Regions from separate parts of the Microbacterium sp. SGAir0570 genome, predicted to be linked through region 2. Evidence: predicted binding sites of a transcription regulator. Region 2 holds the regulator's gene; the other holds the start of a gene.
What was found. The regulator HrcA, encoded in region 2, represses chaperone genes, less so after heat shock. The targets are predictions, from matches to a motif close to TTNGCACTCGNNNNNNNCGAGTGCNAA.
Positions count from the first base shown of each region.

Region 1: a site for HrcA is predicted at 2,187-2,213, ahead of groES (co-chaperone GroES). Genes of this name have one in related genera too.

Region 1 covers NZ_CP027929.1:2,773,617-2,789,144, reverse strand. Annotated here, with positions in the region: gene tsaD (tRNA (adenosine(37)-N6)-threonylcarbamoyltransferase complex transferase subunit TsaD) at 1-481, shown strand, start outside; gene C1N74_RS13215 (hypothetical protein) at 478-939, shown strand; gene C1N74_RS13210 (class I SAM-dependent methyltransferase) at 918-2,144, opposite strand; gene groES (co-chaperone GroES) at 2,288-2,584, shown strand; gene rarD (EamA family transporter RarD) at 2,707-3,648, shown strand; gene C1N74_RS13195 (ABC transporter substrate-binding protein) at 3,868-5,226, shown strand; gene C1N74_RS13190 (hypothetical protein) at 5,651-6,640, opposite strand; gene C1N74_RS13185 (ABC transporter ATP-binding protein) at 6,844-7,566, opposite strand; gene C1N74_RS13180 (ABC transporter ATP-binding protein) at 7,563-8,582, opposite strand; gene C1N74_RS13175 (branched-chain amino acid ABC transporter permease) at 8,572-9,552, opposite strand; gene C1N74_RS13170 (branched-chain amino acid ABC transporter permease) at 9,558-10,832, opposite strand; gene guaB (IMP dehydrogenase) at 11,084-12,589, shown strand; gene C1N74_RS13160 (hypothetical protein) at 12,786-13,568, shown strand; gene C1N74_RS13155 (FAD-dependent oxidoreductase) at 13,701-14,882, opposite strand; gene C1N74_RS13150 (ABC-F family ATP-binding cassette domain-containing protein) at 15,004-15,528, shown strand, end outside.
Region 2 covers NZ_CP027929.1:1,728,582-1,744,109, reverse strand. Annotated here, with positions in the region: gene C1N74_RS08335 (PhoH family protein) at 1-433, opposite strand, end outside; gene C1N74_RS08330 (HIT domain-containing protein) at 480-827, opposite strand; gene C1N74_RS08325 (16S rRNA (uracil(1498)-N(3))-methyltransferase) at 876-1,604, opposite strand; gene dnaJ (molecular chaperone DnaJ) at 1,609-2,730, opposite strand; gene hrcA (heat-inducible transcriptional repressor HrcA) at 2,771-3,808, opposite strand; gene hemW (radical SAM family heme chaperone HemW) at 3,889-5,106, opposite strand; gene C1N74_RS08305 (DUF1990 family protein) at 5,106-5,765, opposite strand; gene lepA (translation elongation factor 4) at 5,792-7,642, opposite strand; gene C1N74_RS08295 (ExeM/NucH family extracellular endonuclease) at 7,913-12,787, shown strand; gene C1N74_RS08290 (alpha/beta fold hydrolase) at 12,905-13,642, shown strand; gene rpsT (30S ribosomal protein S20) at 13,759-14,019, shown strand; gene holA (DNA polymerase III subunit delta) at 14,081-15,121, opposite strand; gene C1N74_RS08275 (zinc-binding alcohol dehydrogenase family protein) at 15,164-15,528, opposite strand, start outside.

The DNA of each region.
Region 1 (15,528 bases), 1.0 Mb from region 2:
CGCGAGCGGCGACCCCGACGCCATCCGGTTCCCCCGCGGCCTCTCCCGCGCCTCCGACCTGGCCGCGCACCGATACGACTTCTCCTTCTCGGGGCTCAAGACCGCCGTGGCGCGCTGGGTCGAGCAGCGCGAGGCCGCCGGCGAAGCCGTGCCCGTCGCCGACGTCGCGGCATCCTTCCGTGAAGCGGTCGTCGACGTGCTCGTCACCAAGGCGCTCGACGCGTGCGCTCAGCACGGCGTCCCGCGTCTGCTGCTCGGCGGCGGGGTGATCGCCAACCGGCGACTGCGCGAGGTCGCCCTCGAACGCGCTGCAGCCGCCGGCGTCGCGGTGCGCATCCCGCCGCTGAGCCTGTGCACCGACAACGGGGCGATGATCGCGGCGCTCGCCGCCGAGCTCATCTCTTCGGGTGCCGAGCCCTCCACCCTCTCGTTCGGCGCGGACTCGACGCTTCCGGTGACCGAGATCCAGGTGCGCGGGTGAGCGACGACCGGCTGCGCAGTCGGCGCCCCGCGGTGGACGCGCCGACGGGCGATGTCGCTGCGGCGCCCGAGGCCGCGCCGCTTCCGGGGGAGCACCGTGGCGGGTTCCAGCGCGAGTTCACGCAGCCGACCCCGCTGCAGTTCGTCCCCGCGGCCGAGCGACCGGCCGAGCCCGTCGTGCCCGAGCCGCGGGTCGAGTGGGCTCCGGCGCCCGAGATCCTCCCGCGGTCGGGAGCGTGGGCGCTGGCCCTGGGGATCGTCGCGCTCGCGCTGTCACTGTTCGTCGGGTGGGCGTTCCCGCTCGGCATCGCCGCCGTCGTGATGGCCGTGCTCGCCCTCCGCCACCCGTGGGAGAGTCGCACCGTGGCCGTCTGGGCGCTGGGCCTCGCGGCGCTGTCGATCCTGTACAGCGCGGGCTGGCTCGTGTGGGCGGCGGCTCAGGCGGGGCTGCTGGGCTGACTCGCGCCACCGGGCTCGTCCTCGACGCGATCCGCGAGGACGGCGACGCGGCGATCACCGATGCGCGTGAGGAACAGCGTCGCCGACGCGCTCCCCGACAGGCGCAGCTTCTTGCGGAACTGCGCCGGATCGATGTCGACGCCGCGCTTCTTGATCTCCAGGATGCCGATGTCGGCGCGTCGGAGGGCGGCCTCGATCTCACGCGGTTTGAGCGGCAGCACGTCACGAACGCGGAACGTCGTGGCGAACGGGCTGGTGCGTCCGGCGTCGGATGTCATGTACGCCGTCCCACCGGCGAGCATGCCGGCCTCGAGCGCGCGGGCCACGTCGCCGATCAGGCGCGCACGGATGACGGCGCCGTCGGGCTCGTGCAGGTAGGCGCCGAGGTCGCGGGGGTCGGCGTCGGCGGTGTCGGCGGGCGCGGTGAGCTCGGCGGCACGGTCGCCGCGCAGAACGAGGGCCGAACGGCGCACGCCCGCGCGGGCGAGGGAGCCCGACCACACCACCAGCTCGATGGTCGAGCCGTCCGCGCTGATCCACTGCGCCTCGCCTTCCGGCGGGAGGTCGTCGCGGTCGAACGCGGGCCCGAGCTTGATCCCTGTCGGCATCCGCCGCGCGAGGTCGAAGGCCCAGTCGAGCGACGGCGTGTAGTCGGATGCCGCGACGCGCCGCGTCTCGCTGTGGCCCGAGGTGCGGCGGGCGGGATCGAGCCAGACCGCATCGATACCGTCGAGATCGGTCTCCTCTGCGCGGCCGTGGCGCACCCGGGCGGACGAGCCGAACGGGGCGAGGTTGTAGGCGGCCAGGGCGGCGGTGATCTCGTCGGCGTCAACGGCCAGGACCTCGAGCCCGATGCCCGCGAAGCCGAGTGCGTCGCCGCCGATCCCGCAGCCGAGGTCGGCGACCCGCGCGATGCCGGCGTCGCGGAACCGGCCGGCGTGGCGTGCGGCGACCGCGAGACGCGTGGCCTGCTCGAGACCCGCGCGGGTGAACAGCATCCGGTCGGCGAACGGACCGAACTTCGCCCGCGCGCGCTCGCGCAGCCGGGCTTGACCGACGACCGCCGACACGAGGTCGGGGGAGAGGCCTTCGCGCCGCAGCCGTGACACGGCCGATGCGGCATCCGCGGTCGAGGAGATCCGGAGGGTGTCGACCAGACGGAGTCCCTCGGGGGTCAGCAACGCGGAGAGCTCGGCGTGATCCACCACGACAGCCTACGCGCGGGGTCGGATCGATGCCGCGGCAGGTTGGCACTCGCGTTGCGTGAGTGCCAACGTCCCCCTAGACTCGGAGTTGGCACTCTCAGGGTGAGATTGCCAACAAGTCTTGTCGAAGAAAGAGGTAGACCGTGTCGGTTTCCATCAAGCCGCTCGAGGACCGCATCGTCATCAAGCAGGTCGAGGCCGAGCAGACCACTGCGAGTGGTCTGGTCATCCCCGACACCGCCAAGGAGAAGCCCCAGGAGGGCGAGGTCGTGGCGGTGGGCCCCGGCCGCATCGATGACAACGGCAACCGTGTTCCGCTCGACGTCGCCGTCGGCGACCGCGTGATCTACAGCAAGTACGGCGGAACCGAGGTCAAGTTCGGCGCTGACGAGTTCCTCGTGCTCTCGGCGCGCGACGTCCTCGCCGTCGTCGTCCGCTGACGCAGAGCTCTTCCACGAAGGCCCGGGTGCACCGCATCCGGGCCTTCGTCATGGCAGGCGCGCGGCGGCGGATGGCAGTCCGCGACCGGCGCAGCATGTCATGACCGTCCTATGCTTGGCTCGTGACACCCCTCGATCCCGCCCGTGAACGCTCTCTCGGCGGGATCTACGCGTTCTCGGCGTACGTGCTGTGGGGCTTCATGCCCCTGTACTTCCTCACGCTCGCCCCGATGGGCCCGTTCGAGGTCGTGTCGTGGCGCATCCTGTTCTCGCTCGTCTTCTGCGCGATCCTTCTCACGGTGCTCCGCGCCTGGGGCAAGCTGATCGCGATCCTGCGCACGCCGCGCCTCGTGCTGTGGACCATCGTGGCCGGCCTGCTCATCTACGTGAACTGGCAGGTCTTCCTCATCAGCACCCTCACGGGGCACGTGATCGAGGGGAGTCTCGGGTACTTCATCAACCCGATCGTCACGGTGCTCCTCGGCGTCCTCGTCCTGAAGGAGCGGCTGCGGGTGGCGCAGTGGGTCGCCATCGGCATCGCCGCCGTCGCCGTCGGCGTGATCGTCGTCGGCTACGGAGCCTTCCCGTGGATCGCGCTGACGCTCGCCGCGAGTTTCGGAACCTACGGCCTCGTGAAGAAGCAGATCGGGCCGTCGGTCGACGCCGTCAGCGGCCTGACGCTCGAGTCGCTCTGGCTGGCGCCGGTCGCGATCGTTCAGGCGATCATCGTCGCGCTCACCGGCGGGCTGGTGTTCGGCTCGGTGAGCCCCGGACACACCGCGCTGGTCACCCTCGCGGGTGTCGTCACCGCCGTGCCCCTGCTCTTCTTCGCCGCCGGCGCCCGGCGCAGCAGCCTCACGGTGATCGGCCTGCTCCAGTTCGTCGCGCCGATCCTGCAGTTCATCACGGGAGCCTGGATCCTCGGCGAGCCGATGCCGCTCGAGCGATGGATCGGGTTCGGGCTCGTCTGGCTCGCCCTCGTCGTGCTGAGCGTCGACTCTCTCCGGGCCGCACGTCGCCCGAAGCGCATCGACGAGGCATCCGACGTCGCTCCCGTCGTCTGAGGCTCCCGCTTCGCATTCCGGCTCGTCGGCTCGGCGCGATGACGGTCGTGACCACGGTCCCAACCGCGGAATGACAGGCCGTACGCGAGGCCGCAGATAACGATTGGGTCGCGTAACAGACCGTTAACACATCGCAACATCGCCGACGCGGACGCGCCACTAGGTTTGACCCAACCTCGCGGGGCTTCGGTGCCGCGTTCCCACTCATCAAGGAGCACAATGGGCGTTCTCACCCGTTCCCGCACCGCGAAGGTCCTCGGCGGTATCGCCGTGATCGGCGCGAGTGCCCTCGTCCTCGCAGGCTGTGCCGGAGACAGCGAACCCGCTGCGTCGGGCGACGCCGGCGGGAACACCTCGGCCGATTTCCCCATCGACTGCGAAGCGGCCGAGCCCGCCTCGTACACGCCGGAGTACACCTCGACCTCGACGGGTCCCGGCACCGACCTCACCTACACGATCGGCACGGCGCTGCCCGTGACCGGCAACCTCGCGTTCCTCGGCCCGCCGGAGATCTCGGCGACCGAGTTCGCCGCCTCCGAGATCAACGCCGCGGGCAAGGGCATCACGATCGACCTCAAGCAGGGCGACTCGGGTGACACCGACAACAAGGCGTACGAGACGGAGATCCCCCGACTGCTGGGCGAAGGTGCCACGGCGATCATCGGAGCGGCATCCTCGGGTACGTCGCTGCAGTTCATCGACCAGGTGATCGCGGCCAACGCCATCCAGTTCTCGCCGGCCAACACCTCTGCCGCGTTCACCGGGTACAAGGACAACGGCCTGTACTGGCGCACCGCTCCCTCCGACGTGCTGCAGGGCGAGGTGCTCGGCAACCTGATCGGCGCCGACGGCAACGAGACGCTCGGCATGATCGTGCTCAACGACGCCTACGGAACCGGCCTCGCGTGCTTCACCAAGGCCGCCTTCGAGGCCGCCGGCGGCGAGGTCGTCGCGACCTCGCTCTACAACACCGGTGACACGAACTTCTCGGCCCAGGTCGAGGACGTGCTCGCGGCCGGCCCCGACGCGATCGCCCTCATCACGTTCGAAGAGGTCAAGACGATCATCCCCGAGCTCATCGGCGCCGACGTGTCGCCCGAGCAGCTCTACCTCGTCGACGGCAACCTGGCGAACTTCGGCGATGACTTCGAGGCCGGCACGATGGCCGGCGCGAAGGGCACCTACCCCGCCGTCGACCCCGCGTCGATCGCAACCTTCCGCGACAACCTGCAGGCGTTCTGGACCGGTGCCGGCAACGCCGAGCTGCAGGACTTCACCTACGGGCCGGAGTCGTACGACGCGGTCGTGCTGCTCGCCCTCGCCGCGCTGCAGGCCGGATCGACGGCCGGCCCCGACGTCGCGGCGAACCTGCAGGCGGTCTCGGGCGGCTCCGGTGACGGCACGAAGTGCACGAGCTTCGCGGAATGCGCCGACCTGATCATCGCCGGTCAGGCCGCGGACTACGACGGCGTCTCGGGCCCGATCACCTTCAACGAGGTGGGCGACCCGACGGAGGCCTCCATCGGTGTCTTCGAGTACGGCGACGACAACAACTACGAGTTCGTCCGCGTCGGCTGATTCCCACGCACGAGGGCCCCGGTCTCCCGGCCGGGGCCCTTCGTCGTGTTCGCTCGGAGGCGGGGTCGCGCCCCCGCTCGGGTTGGCAGTTCCCGCCCCTTCCTATGCCTCGAGTGGGCGCGAGCTACCAGCTGAGCTGCGGGTTCAGGTTTGAGTTGGCAGTTGATGCCCCTTCTTAAGCTCCGAGTGGGCATGAGCTGCCAACCGAGCTGTGGGGCCTGAGCCGCGAGCCGGGCGTGGAATCGCTGAGTCGAGCAGAGTGGGGCCTCACTCGGGTGGCAGTTCGTGCCCGCTCGCGGGCCCAGAGTGGGCTTGACCTGCCAACCGAGCTTCGGGCTCAGGTTCGGGTTGGCAGTTGATGCCCCTTTTTGGGGCCCGAGGGGGCGCGAGCTGCCAACTGGGCTCTGGGCTCTGGGCTCTGGGCTCAGGTTCGGGTTGGCGACGGAGACCAGCCGCGGCGGCTGAGGGCACCAGCCACGAGAGCCACGGCCGCGGAGCCGGTGGGCCTGATGTGCGCCGAGGTGAGCCGCACGACCTCGAAACCGAGGGCGACGTACGCGGTGTGCTTCTCGATGTCGCGCGCCCACTGACTCCGCGATGTGCGGTGGTGGTCGCCCTCGACCTCGGCGATGACGCGGTACTCGGGCCAGACGGCATCCGCGATTCCCGCCAGCCGCCCCGAGCCGTCGCGGATCTCCTGGTCGAGCAGGGGCTCCGGCAGCCCGGCCGCCACGAGGCCGAGCCGGAAGTCGGTCTCGAGCGGCGACATCGCGCCCTCGCGGATGAGCCCCAGCGCTTCGACGAGCTTCGCGGAGCCGACGCGCCTTCCGGCGGCGACCGCAGCGGCGAGGTCATCGAGCGTGCACAGCCGCGCCTCGGACCGGCGCCGCCCCCGCTCACCGCGCGGCACCCGCACGAACGCGTCGCCGATGCGCACGAGCTCGCGCACGCCGGCATTCCGCCCGAGCATCGCCCACGTCGACGCGGGCGACGACACGCGCAGGCCATCAAGAGTCGTGACCTCGACGTGCGTCGGAGCGAGCTGACGCCCGCGGATGCCGCGCCGCCGCGGCGCTCGCTCCGGCGCAAGCACCCCGACCTCGAGCTCGCCGGGGGAGTGGGCGCCCGTTCCCCACAGCACCGCCGCGGTCCGGCCGCAGAAGAACGCCCGACCGCCCATGATCGAGGCGTAGGCCCGCGCATCCTCGAGAACGCGGTGCCGGATGGCCTGATCCTCCGCGAGCGGTCCTGCCGCCGCAGCATCCTCTGCTCCGCGCCTCCGGCGCACGCCGCGGAAGGGTGTGTCGAGGTCGGCTGCACGCAACCGCTTGCGTGAGACGCCCGCGGCCGCCGCGTCGGCACACGAGAACGCTCCGCCGAGGGCTTCGGGGAGAGGGTCGGGTCGTCGCGGCATCCCCCGATCCTCCTCGTGGACTCCGCCCCGCTGGGCTCAGCGCCCCCGGCATGTGGATCCCCCGCGCGCCCGCTCCGCAGGGGAGGAGCCCCTAATGCAGTTCGCCTGGCAGCTCACGCCGCCTCCGCGCGAGCGAAGAGGCGAGAACTGCCAGGCGAACTAGGCGAACCAGGCGAACCAGCCGAGCCAGGCGAAGCCCGGGCTCAGGTGCCCAGGGTGCCGAGGTAGAGACCGATGACCTTGGGGTCGTTGAGCAACTCGCGGCCGGTGCCCGTGTAGGCGTCGCGGCCCTGGTCGAGGACGTACCCACGGTCGCAGATCTGCAGGCAGCGGCGGGCATTCTGCTCGACCATGATGGTCGTCACGCCCGCCTTGTTGATCTCCGACACCCGCAGGAACGCCTCGTCCTGGCGGGACGGCGACAGGCCCGCCGAGGGCTCGTCGAGAAGCAGCACGTAGGGGTCCATCATCAGCGCGCGCCCCATCGCCACCATCTGGCGCTCGCCGCCCGACAGCGATCCGGCCCGCTGCTGCAGCCGCTTGGCGAGGTCGGGGAAGATGGATGTCACGAAGTCGGTGCGCTCCGCGACGACCTTCGGTCGCTGATACGCCCCCATCTGCAGGTTCTCCGCGATCGTCAGGCTCGGGAACACGTTGTTCGTCTGCGGCACGAAGCCGACGCCCTTCGACACGAGCTTGTTGGCACGCAGCCCCGTGATCTCCTCGCCGTTCAGCTTCACGGAACCGGATCGCACCTTCACCTGCCCGAAGATGGCCTTGAGCATCGTCGACTTGCCGGCGCCGTTGGGGCCGATGATCCCGACGAGCTCGCCGGGAGCCGCGGTGAGGTTCGCGCCATTGAGGATGTTGACGCCGGGCAGATAGCCCGCGTGCACGTCGGTCAGTTCGACGACGTTCTCGGTCACTTGCGGTCCCCATCCTCGTCAGCGCGCGCAGCGCCCGCGGCATCCGTCGTCGGCGCCTCGTCGATCGCCTGGTCGAGCTCGTGCACCGTCTCGACGAGCTCCTCCGCCTCGGGCGGCAGCTCACCGGCGTGGCGGCCCGTCACGACGCCGAGGTCGACGTCCTGATGTGCACCGAGGTAGGCGTCGATCACGGCGGGATTCTGCATCACGGTGTCGGGCGGGCCCTCGGCGACGACGCGGCCTTCGGCCATCACGACGACCCAGTCGGCGATGTGACGCACCATGTGCATGTCGTGCTCGACGAAGACGACGGTCATGCCGAGGTCCTTCAAATCGAGGATGTGGTCGAGCAGCGACTGCGTCAGGGCGGGGTTCACGCCGGCCATCGGCTCATCCAGCATGACGAGCACGGGATCGCTCATGAGCGCCCGCGCCATCTCGAGGAGCTTTCGCTGACCGCCCGAGAGCGACGCGGCGAAGTCCTTCTCCTTGGCGTCGAGCTTGAAGCGGGCGAGCAGACCGCGCGCCTTCTCCTCGATCTCGGCTTCCTGACCACGCCACAGGAAGGGCAGGATGCCGGCGAAGATGCCCTCGCCCTTCTGCTTCGGAGCCCCGAGCTTCATGTTCTCGAGCACCGTGAGCAGACCGAGCGACTTCGTCAGCTGGAACGTGCGCACCTGGCCCATGCGCGCCGCCTTGAAGGCGGGGATGCCGGCGAGGTTGGTCCCGTCGAATGACCACGATCCCGCGTTCGGCTTGTCGAAGCCGGTCAGCAGATTGAACAGCGTCGTCTTGCCGGCGCCGTTCGGGCCGATGAGGGCGGTGATCGCGCCGCGCGGGATCTCGAGGTGCTCGACGTCGACGGCGGTCAGGCCGCCGAAGACGCGCTTGACGCCGTCGGCGACGATGATCGGGTCGTTCTTCGCGACGCCGGGGCGGACCTCGCCGCTGCCGTCGTCTTTGTGCAGGCCGGTCGCCTTGGGGCGCGGCGTCGGGGGTACGACATCAGCGGACAAAGGTCAGCTCCTTCTTGCTTCCGAGGATGCCCTGCGGGCGGAAGATCACCAGCAGCATGAGCGCGACGCCGACCAGCACGAACACGAGCATCTGGCTCTGCTCGGTGGTCAGGAACGGCAGCCAGCCGATGTTGACGAGGGCCGGCAGCAGGTTCGACAGGAACGCGCGCACCACCCAGAACAGCACGGCGCCCAGCACCGGGCCGAAGATGGTGGCCGCGCCACCGAGCAGCAGGGCGGTCCAGACGTAGAACGTCTGCGAGGTGACGTAGACGTTCGGGTTGACGTTGGTGCCCATGGCGGTGACGATGCCGCCGGCCGCGATGATGACACCGCCGACGATGAGCGCCTGCATCTTGAACGCGAAGACGTTCTTTCCGAGCGACCGCACGGCGTCCTCGTCCTCGCGGATGCCGCGGATGACGCGGCCCCAGGGGCTGCTCATGAGCAGCCAGACCAGGGTGACGACGATCGCGATCGTGATCAGGCCGACGATGATGACCCACCACTGGTCGGACTGGTACGTCCACGGCCCGAAGCCCCACCGTCCGGGAGGAAGCGGGTTGCTCGCCCGGAACCCGGCCTGGAAGCCCGAGAGGCCGTCGGCCGATCCCGTCTGGTTGCGGAATGCCGACGTCAGGAAGAGCAGGCGCAGCACCTCGGCGGCCGCGATCGTCACGATCGCGAGGTAGTCGCCGCGCAGCCGGAGGGTGGGGATGCCCATGACGAGCGCGAAGACCACGGCGGCGATGAGGCCGATGAGTGCGGCCACCGGCCAGGCGAGACCGAAGGTGAGGATCGAGATCGCGAACCCGTAGGCGCCGATCGCCATGAAGCCCGCGACGCCCATGTTGAGCAGGCCGGCGAAGCCGAAGTGAACCGACAGGCCGATGGCGGCGAGGATGTACCCGAGGGTCGCCGGGGCGAGGATCTGCGCCGCGGTGTTGCTGAGGATCTGAAGGAAGTTCACGATGCCTATCCGATTCGCTCTCGGCGCCCGAGGAGACCCTGCGGGCGGAACAGCAGGATGACGATCAGCACGACCAGCGCGCCGACGTACTTGAGGTCGGAGGGGATCCACAGCGTCGACACCTCGACGAGGAGCCCCACGATGATGGCGCCCACGAGCGCGCCGAACGCGGTCCCGAGACCGCCGAGCGTGACGGCGGCGAAGATGAGCAGCAGGATGCTGGTGCCCATGTCCCACTTGATGCCCGGCCGGAAGTAGGCCCACAGCACGCCGGACAGGCCGGCGAGCGCCGCGGCGACGACCCATACGACCCGGACCACCGCATCGACGTCGATGCCGCTGGCGGCGGCGAGCGACGGGTTGTCCGAGACGGCCCGCGTCGCGCGGCCGATCCGCGTGCGCATGAGCCACCAGGCGAAGCCGGCGATGACCACGAGCGAGACGCCCATGCTGATCACGTCGGTGAGGGTGAGGCGGATGGGGCCGAGCCCGGGGATGACCGAGGTCGAGCCGCCGGGGAGCTGGGCCGTGCCGCCGCCGACGAACATCTGGAAGATGTAGCGCAGCGCGAGCGAGAGACCGATCGAGACGATCATGAGCTGCACGGTGCCGAGGCCGCGGCGTCGCAGCGGTCGCCAGAGGCCGGCATCCATCGTCAGGCCGAACAGTGCCGAGACGGCGACCGCCAACGGGATCGCGATCCAGATCGGCAGGCTGAACCCGGCCGAGAACAGCAGCGCTGCGAGCGCTCCGAAGGTGACCATCTCGCCGTGCGCGAAGTTGGACAGGCCCGTCGTGCCGAACACGAGCGAGAGGCCGATCGCGGCGAGGGCGAGCATGAGGCCGAAGTTCAGGCCGTTGACGGCGCGGGAGAGCAGTTGATCGACGAAGCTCGTCGTCTGCCGTTCGGCCGCCTCGAGGGTGAAGTTGCGCGTGATCGTGCTCGTCGCTCCGAACTCGACCTCGAGCGTCGACTCGAAGCCCTCAGGGACGGTCACCCCCGAGGGGAGGCTGTCCTCGACGAGTTCGACGGTGTAGGCGACATCCTTCGTCGGAACGCCGATCGAGAAGCTGCCTCTCTCGTTCGTCTCGCCTTCGGCTTCGAAGTCGCCGCCGGTCACGACGATGGTCGCGCCCTCGACGGGTTCACCGCCGGTGCGGACGTTGCCCGCGATCGTGAAGGGCAACGACTCGGCGTCGTCTCCTGCGGCCAGGGCGGGGGAGGCGATGCCCAGGAACGCCACGGCGGCCAGGAGGCCGGCGATCAACGTCGAGAACATGCGCCTCGGGCGACGAGCAGCGCGCGTCATCGAAGTGATCGCCACTGGCACCTCCTGAGATAAGTGGACGAACGCCGAGAGGTACCGGTTCTGCTGGTGGCTTCGGCGACACCTGAACGTATGCGCTGATTGTTGCTTGCGTGTTTCCGGTGCGCAACAACGAATGCGGTGTGTCGTTTCGTGGATCTCGGGAGCGGGAATGCCGTGGGGCGCCGGGCGCTTAGAATCGTTGAGACTTTCAAGGAGTGCGCATGAGCGACTACAACGACCCGTTCGGATTCGTCGGCCTCACCTACGACGACGTCCTGCTCCTGCCGGGGCACACCGACGTCATCCCGTCCGAGGCCGATACGTCGTCGCGCGTGACGCGCCGCATCACCGTGGCCACTCCGCTGCTGTCGGCCGCGATGGACACCGTCACCGAGGCGCGCCTCGCGATCGCGATCGCGCGCGAGGGCGGCCTGGGCATCATCCATCGCAACCTCTCGATCGAGGAGCAGGCGGCGATGGTCGACCGGGTCAAGCGGAGCGAGTCGGGCATGATCACCGACCCGATCACGACGACCCCCGACGCCACCATCGAAGAGGTCGACGCGCTCTGCGGGCAGTACCGCATCTCGGGCCTGCCCGTCGTCGACGACGAGGGACACCTGCTCGGCATCGTCACGAACCGCGACATGCGCTTCGTCTCGGGCTTCGAGCGGCAGACCACCAAGGTGCGCGACGTCATGACGAGCGAGAACCTGGTCACCGGTCGCGTCGGCATCGGGGCGAACGAGGTCATCGCGCTCTTCGCCCACCACCGCGTCGAGAAGCTCCCGCTCCTCGACGAGGAGGGCAAGCTCGCCGGTCTCATCACGATCAAGGACTTCGACAAGAGCGAGAAGTACCCCCTCGCCACCAAGGACGACCAGGGGCGCCTCCGCGTCGGTGCGGCCATCGGCTTCTTTGGAGACGCGTGGCAGCGGGCCGAGGCACTGCGTGACGCCGGTGTCGACGTCATCGTCGTCGACACCGCGAACGGTCAGTCCGCGGGCGTCATCGACATGGTCAAACGCCTGAAGGCGGATGCATCCTTCGAGCACATCGACGTCATCGGCGGAAACGTCGCGACCCGCGAGGGCGCGCAGGCGCTCATCGACGCGGGTGTGGATGCCGTCAAGGTCGGCGTCGGCCCGGGCTCGATCTGCACCACGCGCGTCGTCGCCGGTGTGGGTGTGCCCCAGGTCACCGCGATCTACGAAGCGTCGCTGGCCGCGCGCGAAGCCGGCATCCCGATCATCGCCGACGGCGGTCTGCAGTACTCGGGCGACATCGCCAAGGCCCTCGTCGCCGGCGCCGACTCGGTCATGCTCGGGTCGCTCCTCGCCGGAACCGACGAGTCGCCGGGCGAGATCGTCTTCCAGGGCGGCAAGCAGTTCAAGCAGTACCGCGGCATGGGATCGCTGGGCGCGCTGCAGACCCGGGGCAAGAAGACCTCGTACTCGAAGGACCGGTACTTCCAGGCCGACGTCCCGAGCGACGACAAGCTCATCCCCGAGGGCATCGAGGGGCAGGTCGCCTACCGCGGCCCCGTGTCGGCCGTGGCATACCAGCTCATCGGCGGCCTGCGTCAGTCGATGTTCTACGTCGGCGCCCGCACCGTCGAAGAGCTGAAGGCCCGCGGCAAGTTCGTGCGCATCACTTCGGCCGGGCTCAAGGAGTCGCACCCCCACGACGTCCAGATCGTGGTCGAGGCGCCCAACTACAAGCGCTGACCCGCGCTCGCCTGTGCGCGAAGCTCGGAGATTCTGACGAAGGTCGGATCGATCGCCCCAGATCGTCCGACCTTCGTCGCATTCTCCGAGGTACGACGGGCATGGGTCCTCCTCCCCAGGGAGAGAAGCCACGTGGTTCTCCCCAGAACCGGGGGAGGGATGCCGCGGGGCCGCAGCGCCGCACGAGGATGACGGCATGCCCCGCCGTCCCACAGCATCCGAAGTCACCCGATGGGTGGAGGGAGCCGGAGGAATCGCGCATCGCAGCGCGGTCCTCGCCGCCGAGTTCCCGGTGCGGGTGATCCGCGACGCGGTCGCTGCTGGCGGCCTGCGGATGGTTCGCCGCGCCTGGTGCGTCTCTGCCGGCGCACCGGGAGACCTCCGTGCTGCGGCATCGGCCGGCGGAAGGCTGAGCTGCGTCTCGCTCGCGCGACGGCGCGGGTGGTGGGTGCCCGACGGCATCCCGTCGCAGCACCACGTGCACCTCTTGCCGCACGCCGCATCCCCGGATACCGACGACGCCGACACTGTGGCGCACTGGACCCGGCCGCTCTGCCCGGTGGCGCGGACGGATCTGCAAGCCGGTGTCGAGGACGCACTCGGCCACATCGCCCAGTGCCTGCCGCGGGAGGACGCGCTCGTGGTGTGGGAATCGGCCGCCCGCACCGAAGCCCTCGCCCCGGAGACTCTCCGGGCCGTGCCGTGGCCGTCGGTCGCGGCGCGCGAGCTCGCCGGCGCGGTCACGGGGCTGTCCGACTCCGGCCTCGAGACCCTGGTATTCGCGCCGCTGCGTGACCGCGGGGTCCCGGTCGTCCAGCAGGCGAAGATCGCGGGTCGATTCGTCGACGGCCTCGCCGAACTGCGGCTACGCGGCTACACCGTGCTGCGCTTCACCTACCGGCAGGTCGTGCACGAGCGGGCCGCCGTCCAGCGCACCCTCCAGCGCGCCCTCGCCCAACGGCTTCACCTGCGGTCGTGAGCCCGAGCTTGCGCCCCACCGCGTTCACGGAAGTCGGAGATTCGTCGCAAGACCGGAGAGATCGTGCCGCTCGATCCGAGCGACGTGACATCCTCCGAAGCTTGCGCCCGGTCGCGAGCCCGAGGGCCCGACTCACCCTCGCGGCAGCCGGAAGGGCGCCGCGGCGCGCGCCGTCGCATCCAGCGCGAGGTCGGCGAGGGTCGCGCCGATGCCGGGGGCGAACTTGAAGCCGTGTCCCGAGAAGCCCGCTCCCACCACCACCGATCCGACGCGATCGAGCACGAAGGCGCTGTCGTCGGTCGAGGTGTAGGTGCACGACAGGTGCACGGCAGAGTCGGGGTCGAGCCCCGGCATCCATTCGCGCACGTAGTGGACGAGCGTCTCGTGGTGCGTCACCCGGTGGGTGCGCGCGTCGGGGTCGACGACGTCCCCGACACGGTGGAACCCGACCTTGACGCCCTCGCCCGGCGTCGGCATCCCGTAGACCGGCGCCGGGTAGCGGCTGGGATCGAGCCGGTGGTTGACCGACGGCCACGGGCCCGCGGTGGGCGCGAAGTGCGCCGGGGTCTCCTCGGTCACCGTGAGTCGCGGCAGACGGATGCCGGGCAGCAGGCGCTCGGTCCAGGCGCCGACGGTCGCGACGACGACGTCCGCCTCGACCTCACCGCCGCTCGCCAGCCGCACGCGCGCGCCGCGCGCGCCGAGATCGTCGATGCCGGCGGCGGGCGCTCCCCAGCGGACCTCGCCGCCGCCGTCCTGCACGCGCCGCTCGAGCTCGAGCATCGCGGCCGACGCGCGCGCCACCCCGGCATCCGCGGAGTAGAGCACGTCGGTCTCGAACCGCATCCCGGGCCAGCGCGCACCCGCCTCCGCAGCCGAGAGCATCTCGGCGGGGATGCCGCGCGCGCCGAGGCTCCGCGCGATCGTCTCGAGACCATCGGCGTCGTCGGCGCCGCCACCGAGGTCACCGCCCACGCCGTGGGTCACGAGCCCATGCCGCCGCAGCAGCGGCTCGCCGTCGACCTCGCCGAGCGCATCCCAGCCCTCACGCGCTCGCTGCAGCAGGTCGAGGTAGTGGCCGTCGGCGTAGGCGTTGTTGAAGTTCCGCGTCGCGCCGTGCGAAGCGCCGTGGGTGTGCCCCCGCCCGAAGCGCTCGAGGACGAGAGGATGTTCGCCGCGGCGGACGAGGGCCCACGCGGTGGCGAGGCCCATGACGCCCGCGCCGACGATCACGATGCGACTCATGCGGCCAGCATCCCACCCCGTGCCGCGCCGCCGTGCATAGCTGCGACCGTCCTCGGAGAATCGCGTCATCCTCGGACTCATTCGTCCTCAGCATCCGAGCCCCGTGCGATTCTCCGAGCTGCGCGGGCACCCGCGCCGAGGTGCGATAGCCTGGTCGGCTCCGCAGTGGAGCGGAAAGGCCCGGTCCACGATGGGATCGCTCGACATTCAGGGTGTCTCGTACACCCTCCCCGACGGCAGACCGCTGCTCGACGAGGTGATGTTCCGCGTCGGTGCGGGATCGACGACCGCGCTGATCGGTCAGAACGGCGCAGGCAAGACGACGCTGCTGCGCATCATCCGCGGCGATGCCGCGGCCCACGGCGGTGTCGTCCAGATCGACGGCGGCCTCGGGGTCATGGACCAGTTCGTCGGGCACGGTGGTGCCGGTGAGACCGTTCACGACCTGCTCATCTCGGTCGCGCCCGAACGCGTCCGCCGTGCGGCGCGTGAGCTGGACGACGCCGAGAACGCCGTGATCGCCTCGGACGAGCTCGACACCCAGATGCGCTACGCCGCTGCGATCGCCGACTACGCCGACGCGGGCGGCTACGAGTACGAGACGGTGTGGGACACCTGCACGACGGCGGCCCTCGGCGTGCCGTTCGAGCGGGCGCGCTACCGCGAGCTGACGACGCTCTCGGGCGGCGAGCAGAAGCGGCTGGCTCTCGAGGCG
Region 2 (15,528 bases):
CCTTGCGCTGCAGGGCCTGCACCGCCTTGGCCATCGCGAGGTACGTCTTTCCGGTTCCGGCCGGACCGATGCCGAAGACGATCGTGTTCTCGTCGATCGCGTCGACGTAGGCCTTCTGACCGAGGGTCTTGGGGCGGATGACCTTGCCGCGCGAGGACAGAATCGCCTCGCCCAGCACCTCGGAAGGACGGGGCCCCTCATCGCCGCTCCGGCGCTGGAGGATGCGGCTGGACGTCGTGACATCGCTCGGGTCGAGCCCCTGCCCGGCGCGAGCCATGGCGATCAGCTCGTCGACGAGCGATCGGGCCGCGGCGACGGCATCCGCCGTTCCGGTGAGGGTGATCTCGTTGCCGCGAACCAGGACGTCGACGTCGGGGTGCTCCCGCTCGACGACGCGCAGGAGACGGTCTTGGGGTCCGAGCAGCTGGACCATGGCGACACCGTCGGCGAGGATCGTCGCGACGGCGGGTTCGGAAGCATCAGCCACCGAGGCTCCCTTCGGAGAGGCAACCGGCGAGGACGTGGGCGTGAACGTGGAACACGGTCTGTCCCGCTCCGGGGCCGGTGTTGAAGATCAGTCGGAAGTCGCCGTCGGAGTGTTCGGCGGCGACGGCGTTGGCGAGCCCCACGAGTTCGCTGAGGAGGTCGGGATCGCCTGCGGCGAGCTCGACGACCGTGCGGTAGCGCTCGGTCTTGGGGATCACGAGGAGGTGGACGGGCGCCTGCGGTGCGATGTCGCGGATGGCGAACGCGTTCTCTGTCTCCGCGATGATCTCGGAGGGGATCTCGCCGCGGAGGATGCGCGTGAAGACAGACGGTTCGCTCATGCGTTCAGTCTATCGACGGGGCCCGGCGACGGGACGGACGGCTCGGCGTCACCAGCGCCCCAGGGCGACGTTGACGACGCCGAGCGCGGCGGGACCGGCCGTGGAGGTCCGCAGGACCGTGTCGCCCAAGCGCACCGTGAGTGCACCGGCGGCGACGAGCGCGTCGAGCTCATCGGCTGCGAACCCACCCTCCGGACCGACCACCAGAGACACGTCGCCGTCGCTCAGCTCGACATCGCTCAGTCGCCGCGTCGCCGTCGGCTCGAGCACCAGCACCCGCTCGGAACCGCACCGCGCCGCGATGTCGGAGGTCGACACGGGGGCTGCGACGACGGGCAGCCAGGCGCGATGCGCCTGCTTCGCCGCCTCGCGCGCGATGGTCGCCCATCGCTGCACACCGCGCTCGACCTTCGGCCCGTTCCACCGCGAGACGCTTCGACCAGCCTGCCAGGGGATGATCGCATCGACACCCAGCTCGGTGCAGGCCTGCACCGCGAGCTCGTCGCGATCGCCCTTTGCGAGCGCCTGGATCAGCGTCACACGCCGTGCGGGCGCGGGGTGCTCGACGCGAGAGATCACGTCGATGCGCACCAGCTTGGGGTCGGCCGCCGTGACGCTTCCCTCCAGCCAGGCTCCCGCGCCGTCGCCGACGGTCACCGCCTCACCGACCCGCACGCGTCGCACGCCCGCCGCGTGGTGTGCTTCGGCGCCGGTGAGCTCGACGGACTCGCCCGGCCGTGCGATGAGCGGCGGGTCGACGAGGAAGTGCAGAGCCATGGGGTCAGCTGTTCCGGAAGCGATCGCGGAGCTTGGCGAAGAGACCCTGGTGGAACTCGGCGAGCTGCGGAGCCGGAGACTTCGTACGCTTCTTCAGCTCCTCGATGAGCGCCCGTTCCTTCGCGTCGAGGCGCGTCGGGGTGACGACGTGGACGCCGACACGCAGGTCTCCGCGCGTCGAGCCGCGAAGCGGGGTGATCCCGCGACCCTTGATGGTGAGGACATCGCCGGACTGGACGCCCGGACGCAGCTCGAGATCGACGGGACCGTCGAGCGAATCGATCGTCGTCGTGGCGCCCAGGACGGCGTCGGGCATCGACACCTCGAGCGTGGCGAGCAGGTCGTCGCCCTCGCGGCTGAACACGTCGTGCGGAGCGACCGTGACCTCGAGGTAGAGGTCGCCGTTGGGGCCGCCGGCCGGGCCGACCTCGCCGGATCCGGGAAGCTGCAGGCGCAGTCCCGTCTCGACGCCGGCGGGGATGTCGAGCGAGACGGTCCGGCGCGCCCGGACGCGTCCCTGCCCCTGGCAGGTCGTGCACGGGTACGGGATCGTCGTGCCGTAGCCCTGGCAGACATTGCAGGGCTGCGACGTCACGACGTTGCCCAGGAGGCTGCGCACGGTGCGCTGCACGTTGCCCGCGCCGTGGCAGACGTCGCAGGTCACCGGCTGCGTTCCGGGCTGACAGCACGAGCCCTGGCACGTGTCGCAGAGCACCGCGGTGTCGACCTCGATGTCGCGATGCACGCCGAACACGACGTCGCCCAGCTCGAGCGTGACCCGGACGAGGGCGTCCTGCCCGCGTTCGCGTCGGGAGCGCGGGCGCCCGGCACGACCACCGCCTCCGGCGCCGCCGCCAAAGAAGGTCTCGAAGATGTCGCTGAATCCGCCGAAGCCCGCGGCTCCGCCGAAGCCCCCGGCGGAGTCGCCGCCCATGTCGTAGCGCTGACGCTGTTCGGGGTCGCTGAGGACGTCGTAAGCGTGTGTGACGAGCTTGAACCGCTCGGACGCATCCTCGCCCGGGTTCACGTCGGGGTGCAGTTCTCGTGCCAGGCGTCGGTACGCCTTCTTGATCTCGTCGGGCGACGCGTCGCGCGCGACGCCCAGGACCTCGTAGTGGTCAGCCACGGATCGCCTTTCCGCCCGGAGGGGCGTGGGTGGGTGGGGGTCAGCGGGACTTCTCGTCTTCGTCGAGGAGCCGGCTGAGGTAATGCGCGACGGCGCGGACCGTCGCGAGGTTCGTCGGGTAGTCCATACGGGTGGGGCCCATGAGCCCGACCCGGGCGCGCGAGCCCGGGACGTCGTAGTCGCTCGTGACGACCGACGCCTCGGACAGCCCGTACGGCTCGTTCTCGCGGCCGATACGGGCTGCGACGCCACGGTCGTCGGCGACCATCTCGCCCATGAGCCTGAGCAGAGTCACCTGCTCCTCGATGGCCTCGAGGAGCGGGTAGATGCTTCCGCGGAAGTCGGCCTCGCGGCGGGCGAGGGTGGCCGTTCCAGCCATCACGAGCCGGTCCTGGCGGAACGTCTCGAGCTCTTCGACGAGGATCCGAGCGATCTCCCGCACCGCGTCGCCGATCGGATCGCCGACCGAGTCACCCTCCGCGAGCGCCGAGACGGCGGTGACCGCATCGCGAACGGCCGCGCCGGTGACGGCCGCGCGCAGCGTCGCCTTGGCCACGGCGAACTGCCCTTCATCGAGCACGGTCCGCACGACTCCCACGCGCTGCGAGACGCGGCCGGTATCGGTCACGACGATGACGACGAGACGTCCGCCGCCGAGGTCGACCAGCTCGAGGTGCGACACCTGGGCGCGGGCGAACGACGGATACTGCACCATCGCGACCTGGCCGGTCAGCTGGGTGAGAGCGCGCACGGTGCGGACGAGAAGGTCGTCGAGGTCGGTCGGGCCGTCGAGGAAGGTCGTGATCGCCGCGCGCTGGGCCGCGCTCAGAGGACGCAGCCCCGCCAGGTGATCGACGAAGACGCGGTATCCCTTGTCGGTCGGGACGCGTCCGGATGACGTGTGGGGCGCTGCGATGAGCTCCTCGTCCTCGAGGAGCGCCATGTCGTTGCGGATCGTCGCGGCCGAGACGCCGAAGGCGTGGCGTTCGACGATCGATTTGCTTCCCACGGGCTCGCGGGTGTCGACATAGTCCTGCACGATCGCCCGCAGCACCTGCAGTCCGCGCTCTGAGACCATGTCCGTCACCTCCTGTTTGGCACTCGATGTCTGCGAGTGCCAATTCTACCGCGTGGGCGACGCGGCGCGTCTCCTCGCGATCACTCCGTGAGCGCGCGCACGACCGCATCGGCCATGAGACGTCCGCGCCGGGTGAGGACGACGCGACCGCGTACGGCTGCGGCGCCTTCGATGAGACCGTCGGCGATGAGGGAGGCCACGGACGGGCGTGCCTCGGCGTCCAGATCGTCGATCGCGAGTCCGTCGATGATCCGCGAACGCAGGAGCACGGACTCCAGACGACGGGCATCGGCATCGGGGCGCTCGCGTCCGGCCGCGGGTGAATCGCCTGCTGCAAGACGCTGAGCGTATGCGGCCGGGTGCTTGACGTTCCACCATCGCAGGCCCGCGAGGTGGCTGTGGGCGCCCGGTCCGTATCCCCACCAGTCGGTTCCCCGCCAGTAGGCGAGATTGTGGCGCGAGCGCTGGTCGGCCGACCGGGCCCAGTTCGAGACCTCGTACCAGGAGAAGCCGGCGACGGCGAGTCGGTCATCGGCCAGTTCGTACATGTCGGCCTGCAGGTCGTCGTCGGGCGCGGGCACCTCGCCGCGGCGGATCTGCCGCTCGAGACGGGTGCCCTCCTCGATGATCAGCGCGTAGGCGGACACATGGTCGGGCTCGAGCGCTACCGCGGTGTCGACCGAGCGCCGCCAGTCGTCGAGGCTCTCCCCCGGCGCACCGTAGATCAGGTCGACCGAGACGTCGAGTCCGGCTCCCCGCGCGGCGGCGACGGCGGTGGACACGTTCGCGGGGTCATGCGTGCGATCGAGCGCGGCCAGCACGTGCGGTACGGCGGACTGCATGCCGATCGACAGGCGCGTCACACCGGCCGCGGCCAACTCGTCGGCGACCCGCGCGCTCATCGTGTCCGGGTTGGCCTCGACGGTGACCTCCGCCCCGGCGGCGATGCCGAAGGTGTCACGTACTCCCCGCAGCATCCGCGCGAGGTCGCCGGCGGGAAGCAGCGTGGGGGTGCCGCCGCCGAAGAACACCGTCTGCGCCGGACGGCGGGGGCCGCGCTCGTCGATCACGGACGCCGACAGCGCGATCTCGCGCAGCACCTCGTCGGCGTACGCGTCCTGCCGCGCGCCCCGCAGCTCGGTGGCCGTGTAGGTGTTGAAGTCGCAGTATCCGCACCGGACCCGGCAGAAGGGGACGTGCAGGTAGACCCCGAAGGGCACGTCGGGGTCGATGACGAGGTCGTCCGGTAGGGTGCCGCCGGCCGGCACCGGATCACCGATCGGCAGTGCCGCCCCCATCAGGCGCCGGGCGTCGCGTACAGCGGCGAGATCGCGCGGAGATATCCCTGGAAGAGCAGTCGGCGCCGACGGCGGACGAGCCCCTTCAGCATGCGGTAGGCCAAGGCGGTCGGGCGGTCGAACGCTCGCACGACGAACCAGACCTCGTCGTTATCGCGCCACTCCAGGAGGAACGACTCCTCGCCGCTGACGACGGAACCGCCGACGGTTCCGAGGGCGAACGCCACCCGGCGCGGCTCTTCGTCGACGAAGATCACGCGCAGTTCGGCATCCGCGCTCTGGCCCGCGACCCGGCCGTGGACCTGGAGCTTGGTTCCGGCTCCGACGTACGGGGTGCCGTCCGCGGCGAAGCGCTGCTCGTGCTCCATGCTGCTGGGAGCGACGGCGTTGCCCTGATCGTCGAATGCGACGCCGGTGTACATCGGTCCCGAGGCGGGCCGCACGTCGGCGACACGCAGACCCGCCCCGCGGAGCGCGGCCCACGACATGAGAAGGTCGGCGGCGGTGTCGAAGCGTGCCTGCCCGCTGCCGATCCGCCAGGCGTCTTCGGCCGGGATGCTGTGCTCCGGCGGATACGCCATGAGGTCGTGGGCGCGCGTGGCACCGACCGCCGCGTAGTCGACGGTCTCGTCTCGGAAGGTCCCGCGTCGCTGATGCATGGGTCTCCTCGTTGCTCCCGGAAGGGCTACTTCTTGTCCTTGCCCTCGACGTCACCCGACAGAGCGGCGATGAAGGCCTCCTGCGGAACCTCGACGCGACCGACCATCTTCATGCGCTTCTTGCCCTCTTTCTGCTTCTCGAGGAGCTTGCGCTTACGCGTGATGTCACCGCCGTAGCACTTGGCGAGGACGTCCTTGCGGATCGCCCGGATGTTCTCGCGGGCGATGATCCGCGCGCCGATGGCGGCCTGGATCGGCACTTCGAACTGCTGGCGCGGGATGAGTTTGCGCAGGCGCTCGGTCATCATCGTGCCGTAGGCGTAGGCCTTCTCGCGGTGCACGATCGAGCTGAACGCATCGACCTTCTCGCCCTGGAGGAGGATGTCGACCTTCACCAGGTCGGCGGTCTGCGATCCGGCGGGCTCGTAGTCGAGGCTCGCGTAGCCCTGCGTGCGCGACTTGAGGTGGTCGAAGAAGTCGAAGACGATCTCGCCCAGCGGCATGTTGTAGCGCAGCTCGACGCGGTCCTCGCTCAGGTAGTCCATGCCGAGGAGCGTGCCGCGACGCGACTGGCAGAGCTCCATGACCGTGCCCACGTAGTCCTTCGGGGCGAGGATGCCGACCTTCACGACCGGCTCGGACACCTCGGCGACGCGGCCGTCGGGGTATTCGCTCGGGTTGGTCACCACGACGGTCTCACCCGTGTCGGTCGCGACCTCGTAGGTCACCGACGGTGCCGTCGTGATGAGGTCGAGACCGAACTCGCGCGACAGGCGCTCGGTGATGATCTCGAGGTGAAGCAGCCCGAGGAAGCCGCAGCGGAATCCGAAACCGAGCGCGACCGAGGTCTCCGGCTCGTACTGGAGCGACGCGTCCGACAGCTTGAGCTTGTCGAGGGCCTCGCGCAGGTCGCCGTAGTCGCTGCCGTCGATCGGGTAGATGCCCGAGAACACCATCGGCTTGGGGTCGGTGTATCCCGGCAGCGCCTCGGATGCCGGCTTCCGGTGGTTGGTGATGGTGTCGCCGACCTTGGACTGGCGGACGTCCTTCACACCGGTGATCAGGTAGCCGACCTCCCCGACGCCGAGCCCCTTCGTGGGGATCGGCTCGGGGCTCGACACGCCGATCTCGAGCAGCTCGTGCGTCGCGCGCGTGGACATCATCTGGATGCGCTCGCGCGGTTCGAGCTTGCCGTCGACCATGCGGACGTAGGTGACGACGCCGCGGTAGGCGTCGTAGACCGAGTCGAAGATCATCGCGCGCGCCGGCGCCTCGGGATCGCCGACGGGTGCGGGGATGCGGTCGACGATGCGATCCAGCAGATCCTCGACGCCCATCCCGGTCTTGCCGCTGACGCGGAGCACGTCTTCGGGGTCGCCGCCGATCAGGTTCGCGAGCTCGGCCGCGTACTTCTCGGGGTCTGCCGCCGGCAGATCGATCTTGTTGAGGACGGGGATGATCTGCAGGTCGTTCTCGAGGGCGAGATAGAGGTTGGCGAGGGTCTGCGCCTCGATGCCCTGTGCGGCGTCGACGAGCAGGATGGCTCCTTCGCACGCGGCGAGAGAGCGGCTGACCTCGTAAGTGAAGTCGACGTGCCCGGGCGTGTCGATCATGTTCAGCGCGAACGTGCCGGAGTCTTTCGACCACGGCATCCGCACCGCCTGGCTCTTGATCGTGATGCCGCGCTCGCGCTCGATGTCCATACGGTCGAGGTACTGGGCGCGCATGTCGCGGTCGGCGACGACGCCGGTGATCTGCAGCATCCGGTCGGCCAGCGTCGACTTGCCGTGGTCGATGTGGGCGATGATGCAGAAGTTGCGGATGAGCTCGGGCGGCGTTGCGGCAGGCGCGAGCGGCTGGAGTGCGCGCGGAGACATGTCCCGGGAAGTCTACCCGGGGCGGCGCGAGGGCACTGCCGCCGACCCTCGCGCGCGGGAGAATACGAGGTCGAAGCTCGGACACGCCAGCATTCTGTCCGGTGATAAACAATTAACCATTCCGCTACTTGCCGAACACATCGGTGACGTCGAATGCTCATTGCGGCGGCCGGTGGTTGCGCGATATCCCCCGCGCCCGGTCCGCCCCGGGAGAGCACCGTGATCACAGCAGCCCCTGTCGCGCCCGCGCGACGACCCTGGCACAGATGGGTGGCCTCCAGCGCCGCCCTCGCGATCGTGACGGGAGGTGTGGGGTGGGCAGCGATGCCCGCGAGTGCCGCGGTCAGCGCCGGCGCGCCCGTCGTGATCAACGAGGTCTACGGCGGTGGTGGCAACAACGGCGCACCGCTGAACCGCGACTTCATCGAACTGCGCAACACCTCGGATGCCGCCGTGTCGCTCGATGGCTGGAGCGTCCAGTACGCGTCGAGCACGGGCTCCAACTGGCAGGTGACCACTCTGGCGGGTGCCACCATCGAGCCCGGCGGGCACCTGCTGATCGGCCAGGCCGTCGGAGGCGACGCGGGGCTGACGGGCTTCACGGCCGACATCGAGGGATCCATCCCGATGAGCGGCACGCAGGGCAAGGTCGCGCTCGTGAACTCGACAGCCGCGCTCAGCGGCGGATCGGGCCTCGCGCAGAACGACACGGTCGTCGACTACGTCGGGTGGGGCAACGCCACTGATTTCGCCGGTTCCGGCGCGGCACCGGCGACGACCAACGCGACGAGCATCGCCCGTGACGACGTCGCCGGAAACACCGCCGACAACCGGACCGACTTCGCTGCCGGAGCGCCGACGCCCCAGGGCAAGGCCGGCACGACCCCCGAGCAGCCTGGGGAGCCCGCCGTGGTCTCGATCGGCGACATCCAGGGCCCTGGCGACACCACCCCGCTCGCGGGCGCCACCGTGACGACTGAGGGTGTCGTCACCGCCCACTACGCCACGGGGGGCTACAACGGCTACGTCATTCAAACCGCCGGCAGCGGCGGAGCCTACGACCCGGAGCGTGCCTCCTCCGACGCCGTCTTCGTATACACGCGCACGGCCCAGGTGGCTGACGAGGTCGCACTCGGCGACAACGTGCGGGTCACGGGTGTGGCGGGCGAGTTCAACGGGCTCACGCAACTCGCTGTCTCTCCCGGCTCCGCGGAGCGGCTCGATACGGAGGCCGTGGCTCCCGTGCCGGTGACTCTCGCGGAATGGCCGCGTGCCGTCGCTGCGCGCGAGGCGCTCGAGTCGATGCTCGTCGAGGTCGACGAGCCGTTCACCATCAGCAACACCTACACCACCGGCCAGTACGGCGAGGTGGGTCTGGCGACCGGCGGCTCGCCGCTGCGCCAGCCGACGGATGCCGCCCGCCCGGGATCGGCCGAGGCCGCGGCGGTCGCGGCCGACAACCTCGCGCGTGGAGTCGTGCTCGACGACGGTGGCTCCATCAATTTCGCGGAGCGCAACCGCGACACCGGCCGACTGCTGAACGGCGACCTGATCCCCGCGTACCTGTCGCTCGATGAGCCGCCCGTGGTGGGTGGCAGCGCGACCCTGAGCGGCGCATATGTCCTGGATTACCGCAACAACACCTGGAAGCTCAACCCGACGCAGTTCCGCGTCGGCGACGCCACGGGCGCAGGCGACCAGGTCCTGTTCTCCATCGATCGCCCTGCTGCTCCGGCAGCGGTCGGCGGCGATCTCAGCGTGGCATCGTTCAACGTTCTGAACTACTTCACGACGCTGGGGGTCGACGACAGCGACTGCGCCGCCTACACGGATCGCACCGGTGAGGGCGTGAACGTGCAGGGCGGCTGCGATCAGCGCGGAGCATGGGACGCCGATGACCTCGAGCGTCAGCAGGCGAAGATCGTCGCCGCGATCAACGCCCTGGACGCCTCTGTGGTGGGTCTGATGGAGATCGAGGACTCCGCCGCGCTCGGCGAGACCGCCGATGAAGCGACGGCTTCGCTGGTCGCGGCGTTGAACGCGGCGTCGGAGCCGGGCAAATGGGCCTATGTTCCCTCGTCGACCGAGCTGCCCGCGGCATCCCTCCGGGACGTCATCACCAACGCGATCATCTACCAGCCTGCGCTCGTCGAGCGCGTCGGCGATGCTCGCGCTCTGGGCACGCTATCGGCCGACGGACAGGCCTTCGGAAACGCTCGCGAGCCGATCGCACAGACCTTCGTTCCGGTGAACGGCGGCGAGGCTTTCCTTTTCGTCGTCAACCACTTCAAGTCGAAGGGATCGGCTGGGCCGTGGCCGGGTGATGAGGAGGACCCGAACGGTCAGGGCCGGTCGAACGAGTCGCGAGTGCGCCAGGCGACGGCGCTGGCCGAGTGGGTGCCGAGCATCCAGGGTGACACTGACGCCGTGTTCCTCGTCGGTGACTTCAATTCCTACACCTACGAAGACCCCATCGAGGTGCTGCGCGGCGCCGGCTATGAGTCGGCCGAAGTTGCCCTCGGCATCGAGAAGTCGAGTTACTCGTTCTCGGGGCTCGCCGGCTCGCTCGATCACATCCTGATGAACGGTGCCGCGCGCGAGCGCGCGACCGGCGGCGACATCTGGAACATCAACTCCGGTGAGCCGCTCTCGTTCGAGTACAGCCGCTACAACAACCATGGCGCCCTGTTCTACGACGACGGCCCCTACCGCTCCTCCGACCACGATCCGGTGAAGGTGGGCCTCTCGGCCGAGGCATCGGCCCCGGTCGAGCCGATCGACCTGACGCTGCTCGGAATCAACGACTTCCACGGGCGCATCACCGGCGTCACGCCGGCCAAGCCCGCCGAGGGCACGGTGGAGGCCCAGCCCGAGGTTCCGGGAACCGTCGGTTTCGCCGGAACGATCGAGGAATTGCGTGCCGCCGCACCCGACGCTGTGCTGCTGTCGGCCGGCGACAACATCGGGGCTTCCCTCCCGGCGTCCTCCCTGGCGCAGGACGAGCCGACGATCGACGTCCTGAACGCTCTCGATCTGCGGGCGAGCGCCGTGGGCAACCACGAGTTCGATCGCGGCTTCGCCGACCTGCGCGACCGCGTCATCCCGCGCGCCGACTTCTCGCACCTCGGGGCGAACGTCTACGCCGCCGGCACGACCGACCCGCAGTTCGACGAGTACGAGCTCGTCGAGTCGCAGGGCCTCACGATCGGCGTCATCGGCGTCGTGACGGAGGAGACCGCGTCGCTGGTGAGCGGCGCGGGCATCGCCGGTCTCGACTTCGGCGACCCTGTCGAAGCGGTCAACCGCGTCGCAGCCGACCTCACCGACGGCTCCGGCGACCAGGCCGACGTCATCGTCGCGCTCTATCACGAGGGTGCGGCCGACAGCGCCTCGGACGCCAGCCTCGATGAGGCCGTCGCCGACAGTGCGGTGTTCGCCCGCATCGTCAACGAGACCTCCCCCGAGGTGGACGCGATCTACACCGGTCACACGCACAAGCTCTACGCGTGGTCGGCGCCGATCCCGGGAACGGACCGGACTCGTCCGATCGTCCAGACCGGCTCGTACGGCGAGTTCGTCGGCAAGGTCGTCCTTTCTGTCGATCCCACGAGCGGCGAGGTCGTCTCGCACACGCAGGAGAACGTCGGACAGACCAAGACCCCCGCCGCCGACCTGATCGCGACGTACCCGCGCGTGGCCGAGGTCGACGAGATCGTCCGGCAGGCGCTCGCGGACTTCGCTGAGATCGGCAACACGCCGGTCGCGACGATCTCCGCCGACATCACCAGCGCGTACTCGGGCGGGTCGTACGCCGACGGCGCCTACGCCGGCGGCAAGCGCGACGATCGAGCGTCGGAGTCCTCGCTCGGAAATCTCGTCGCGGAGTCGATCCGATCGAACCTCGCCAACCTGCCGAACGGCGCGCAGATCGGCGTGACCAACTCGGGCGGTCTCCGGGCCGACCTGTTCGACACGCAGGCCGAATTCGGCGCCAACGCGGTCGCGGGCGTGTCGGACGGCACGATCACCTGGGGGCAGGCGTACGCCGTGCTGCCGTTCAACAACACGATGGCCCTCGTGACCCTGACGGGAGCCGACTTCGTGCGCGTTCTCGAGCAGCAGTGGCAGCGCGACAAGGACGGCAACGTGCCGTCGCGTCCCTACCTGCAGCTGGGCCTGTCCGACAACGTGACCTACACGTTCGACGACACCCGCCCGGAGGGCAGCCGGATCACCTCGGTCACGGTCGACGGGCAGCCGCTCGACCTCGACGCCGAGTACCGCATCGGCACGCTCTCGTTCCTCGCGTCCGGCTCGGGAGACAACTTCCGCGCCTTCTCCGCGGGCACCGACTACGTCGACACCGGGTTCCTCGACCACGAGGCCTGGATCGAGTACCTCGGCGCGAAGCAGCCCGTCGCGCCCTCGTTCACGAAGCACGCCGTGCGTGTCCAGGGCGTCCCCGAGACCGCGGCCGCGGGCTCGACACTCGAGCTGACCGTGTCGAACCTCGACATGACGAGCCTCGGTGCACCCCAGAACGGCGCGGTGGATGTGTCTCTCGGCGGCGACGTCATCGCGACCGCACCGGTCGCGGGAGGAAGCGCGGTCGTGTCGGTGCCGCTTCCGGCCGACCTCCCGGACGGCGTCGCCGAGCTCGTCCTGACGACGGATGCCACGGAGACGACGGTCATGATCCCGGTCCGGATCGGCGAGCCGAGCACCGAGCCGGGTACCGACCCGGGCGCGGCGGCGTGGGCGCAGGTCGAGCTCTCCACGACCCGGGTGGAGCAGGGCGGGTTCATCGATGTGCGGGTCTCGGGCCTCGAGCCCGGCCAGCGGATCGGCGCGACCCTGTTCAGCGAGCCGATCGAGGTACGCGGCATCCCGGCCGCCGACGGCGCCGGTGTGACGTCCTTCCGGGTGTCCATTCCCGGGGACTTCGCGGTGGGAGCGCACACGCTGCGGATCTCCACGTCCGGCGAGGAGCCGCTGGAGTTCGCGATCACCGTCGTGCGCTCCGGGCAGCTCGCGGTGACCGGCGCGGAGACGCCGCTGGGCGTTCTGCTCGCGGGAGCGATGCTCCTCGTCGCGGGCGGCGTCATCGCGGTGACACGGCGACGGGGTGCCGCCTCGGAGCGATGAGCTCGCACGCACGCTGATACGACGTGAGGGCGGCCGGGCTCACCGGTCGCCCTCACTCGTTCATGTGCGCGCCGAGCTGCTCCAGCGGCGCACGAGTCGGGTCCGTAGGGTGGGAGCATGACCGCGCAGGTGGTGCTCGTGCACGGGATCCGGACCTCGGCCACGATGTGGCGCGCTCAGGTGGCCCATCTTCAGGATCGCGGCATCCCCGTCACCGCGCTCGACCTGCCCGGCCACGGCACGCGCATGGCCGAGACCTTCACCCTCGACGGCGCGTTCGCGACGATCGACGATGCGGTTCGGGATGCCGCCGAGCGCGGCCCCGTCCTGCTGGTGGGCCACTCGATGGGTGGGCTGCTGAGCACCGCTTACGTCGGCCGTGAGGAACGTCCCCCGGTGTCTGCGTTCATCGCCGCATCCTGCACCGCGATCCCCCGTGGATTCGGCCTCGCGGTATATCGAGCGCTCGCCCTCGGGTTCGATCGCTTGCCCGGCCGCGGCCAGCGGATCACCGACTGGGTTCTCGACCGCACGCTTCCCGTCGAGACCCGGCCGGACTTCGGCGCCGGCGGATACGCATACGACGCTCAGGACGTAGCGCTGGCGAGCCTGTCGGTGCTCGACCTGCTCGCGGCGATCCGACGAATCGATGTGCCGACCTGGTTCGTCAACGGCCAGTACGACCAGTTGCGCGTCAATGAACGGCTGTTCGCGAAGCTGGCGCCCGAGGCGGAGTTGATCGTCGTCCCTCGCACCAGTCACCTCGTCACGGCCATGCGTCCGCGTGTGTTCAACGCGGTCATCGATCTCGCCCTCGCGACCCTCGCGAATACCGGCTCTCGCGACGCGACCTGATAGACTCTCAAGTCGGCTTGCCGTGTGGGTTCCTCCCTCACACGACCGCCGTGCGGCATCCCTCTACTGTCGCCCGGCACATCCACCGAAAACTCCGAACGAAAGATACGTCGAACGTGGCGAACATCAAGTCGCAGATCAAGCGCAACAAGACCAACGAGAAGGCGCGCGAGCGCAACAAGGCCGTCAAGAGCGCGCTGAAGACCGAGGTGCGTCGCACCCGCGAGGCCATCGCCGCCGGCGACAAGGCTGCTGCCGAGAAGGCGCTGGCCAAGGCTTCGAAGAAGCTTGACAAGGCCGTGAGCAAGGGCGTCATCCACGAGAACCAGGCTGCGAACCGCAAGTCGGCTATCGCGAAGCAGGTCGCCGCTCTCTGAGCCGCCGCTGTTGAAGGCCCGTCCCCGTGTGGGGCGGGCCTTTCGCTTTGCCGCTGAGCGGTCAGGACCCGTAGGGTGACCGCGTCGCGATGACGGTGACGAGCCGCTCGACCGCGAAGACGGGGTCGCGCGAGGCACCCTTGACCTCGGCATCCGCGCGGGCGGCCGCCTGGATCGCGGTCGCGAGGGCCGACTCGGTCCATCCGACGAGGTCGCGCTTGGCTCGGTCGACCTGCCAGTCCTTCATGCCGAGCCGGGCAGCGAGCGCGGCAGACGGCTCGCGCGTGCCGACGACGCGCGCCATGGTGCGCAGCTTCGAGGCGATCGCGGCGACGAGCGGCACGGGATCGGCCCCACTGGCCAGAGCGTGCCGCAGCGTGATGAGCGCCTCGCCGTAGCGACCGGCGATCGCGGTATCCGCGACGGCGAAGGCTGTTGTCTCGACCCGGCCCCCGTAGTACCTCTCGACGACCTGGTCGCCGATGTCACCGGGCACGTCCGAGATGAGCTGCTGACAGGCGGCCGCGAGCTCGGTCAGGTCGTCGGCGAAAGCGGAGACGAGGCTTCGGAGCGCCGACGGAGCGATCCGCTTGCCCGCAGCCTTGAACTCCCCCGCCGCGAAGTCGAAACGGTCGGAGTCGCGCTTGATCGCGGGAACTGAGATCTCGACCCCGCCCCCGATGCCCGAACGGATGGCCTCGAGCAGCTTCTTGCCCCGGACACTCGCACCCGTGTGCCGCAGGACGATCGTGGCGCCCTCCTGCGGATTCTCGAGATACGCGAGCGCCTCCGTGAGGAAGGCATCGGAGCACTTCTCGACGCCCGCCACTCGCACGAGCCGAGGTTCGCCGAAGAGCGAGGGTGACGCCATCCCGAGAAGGGTGCCTGCGGCGTAGTCGTCGGCGCGGATGTCGGAGACCTCGAGGCTCGGGTCCTCGGCCTTCAGATAGTCGCGGAGTCCGGCGATGGCGCGCTCCGCGCACACCTCTTCGGGGCCTGCGACGAGCACGATGGGCGCCGGTTCCGGCGCGCGCCACGACAGCTGCCGGATGGCCGATTTCGCGGCACCGCGGGCGGCAGGACGTCGGGGACTCGGCGGCATGCTCCCAGCCTAATCGCGACCACCGACCCCGATTGGTGGTCGCTACAGGCGGACGACGAGCTTTCGGGCGGAGACGCCTGCGTGAAGCAGATTCAGCGCGTGTTGAATGCTCTCCAGGCCTTCCCCAACGATTTCGGCCTCGGGGGCGCAGACATGCCGGCCCTCGGCGAGAGCCCCGGGCAAGTACTGCTCCCACAGCATGGGTCCGACGCTGCTGGTCATGAGAGAGCTTCCCCACACGAACCTGGCGGTGATGCCGTGGCGGCGAGCCCGAGCCTGCGTCGCGAGCTGGGACAGCCCGATCGTCGTCATCGTCCGCAGGAACGCGATGCTCGGGCCACCGCGGCGGGGAAGCGTCGTGAAGGCGACCGGCGGGCTCAGGAGGGCGACGCAACGGGCACCGGCCG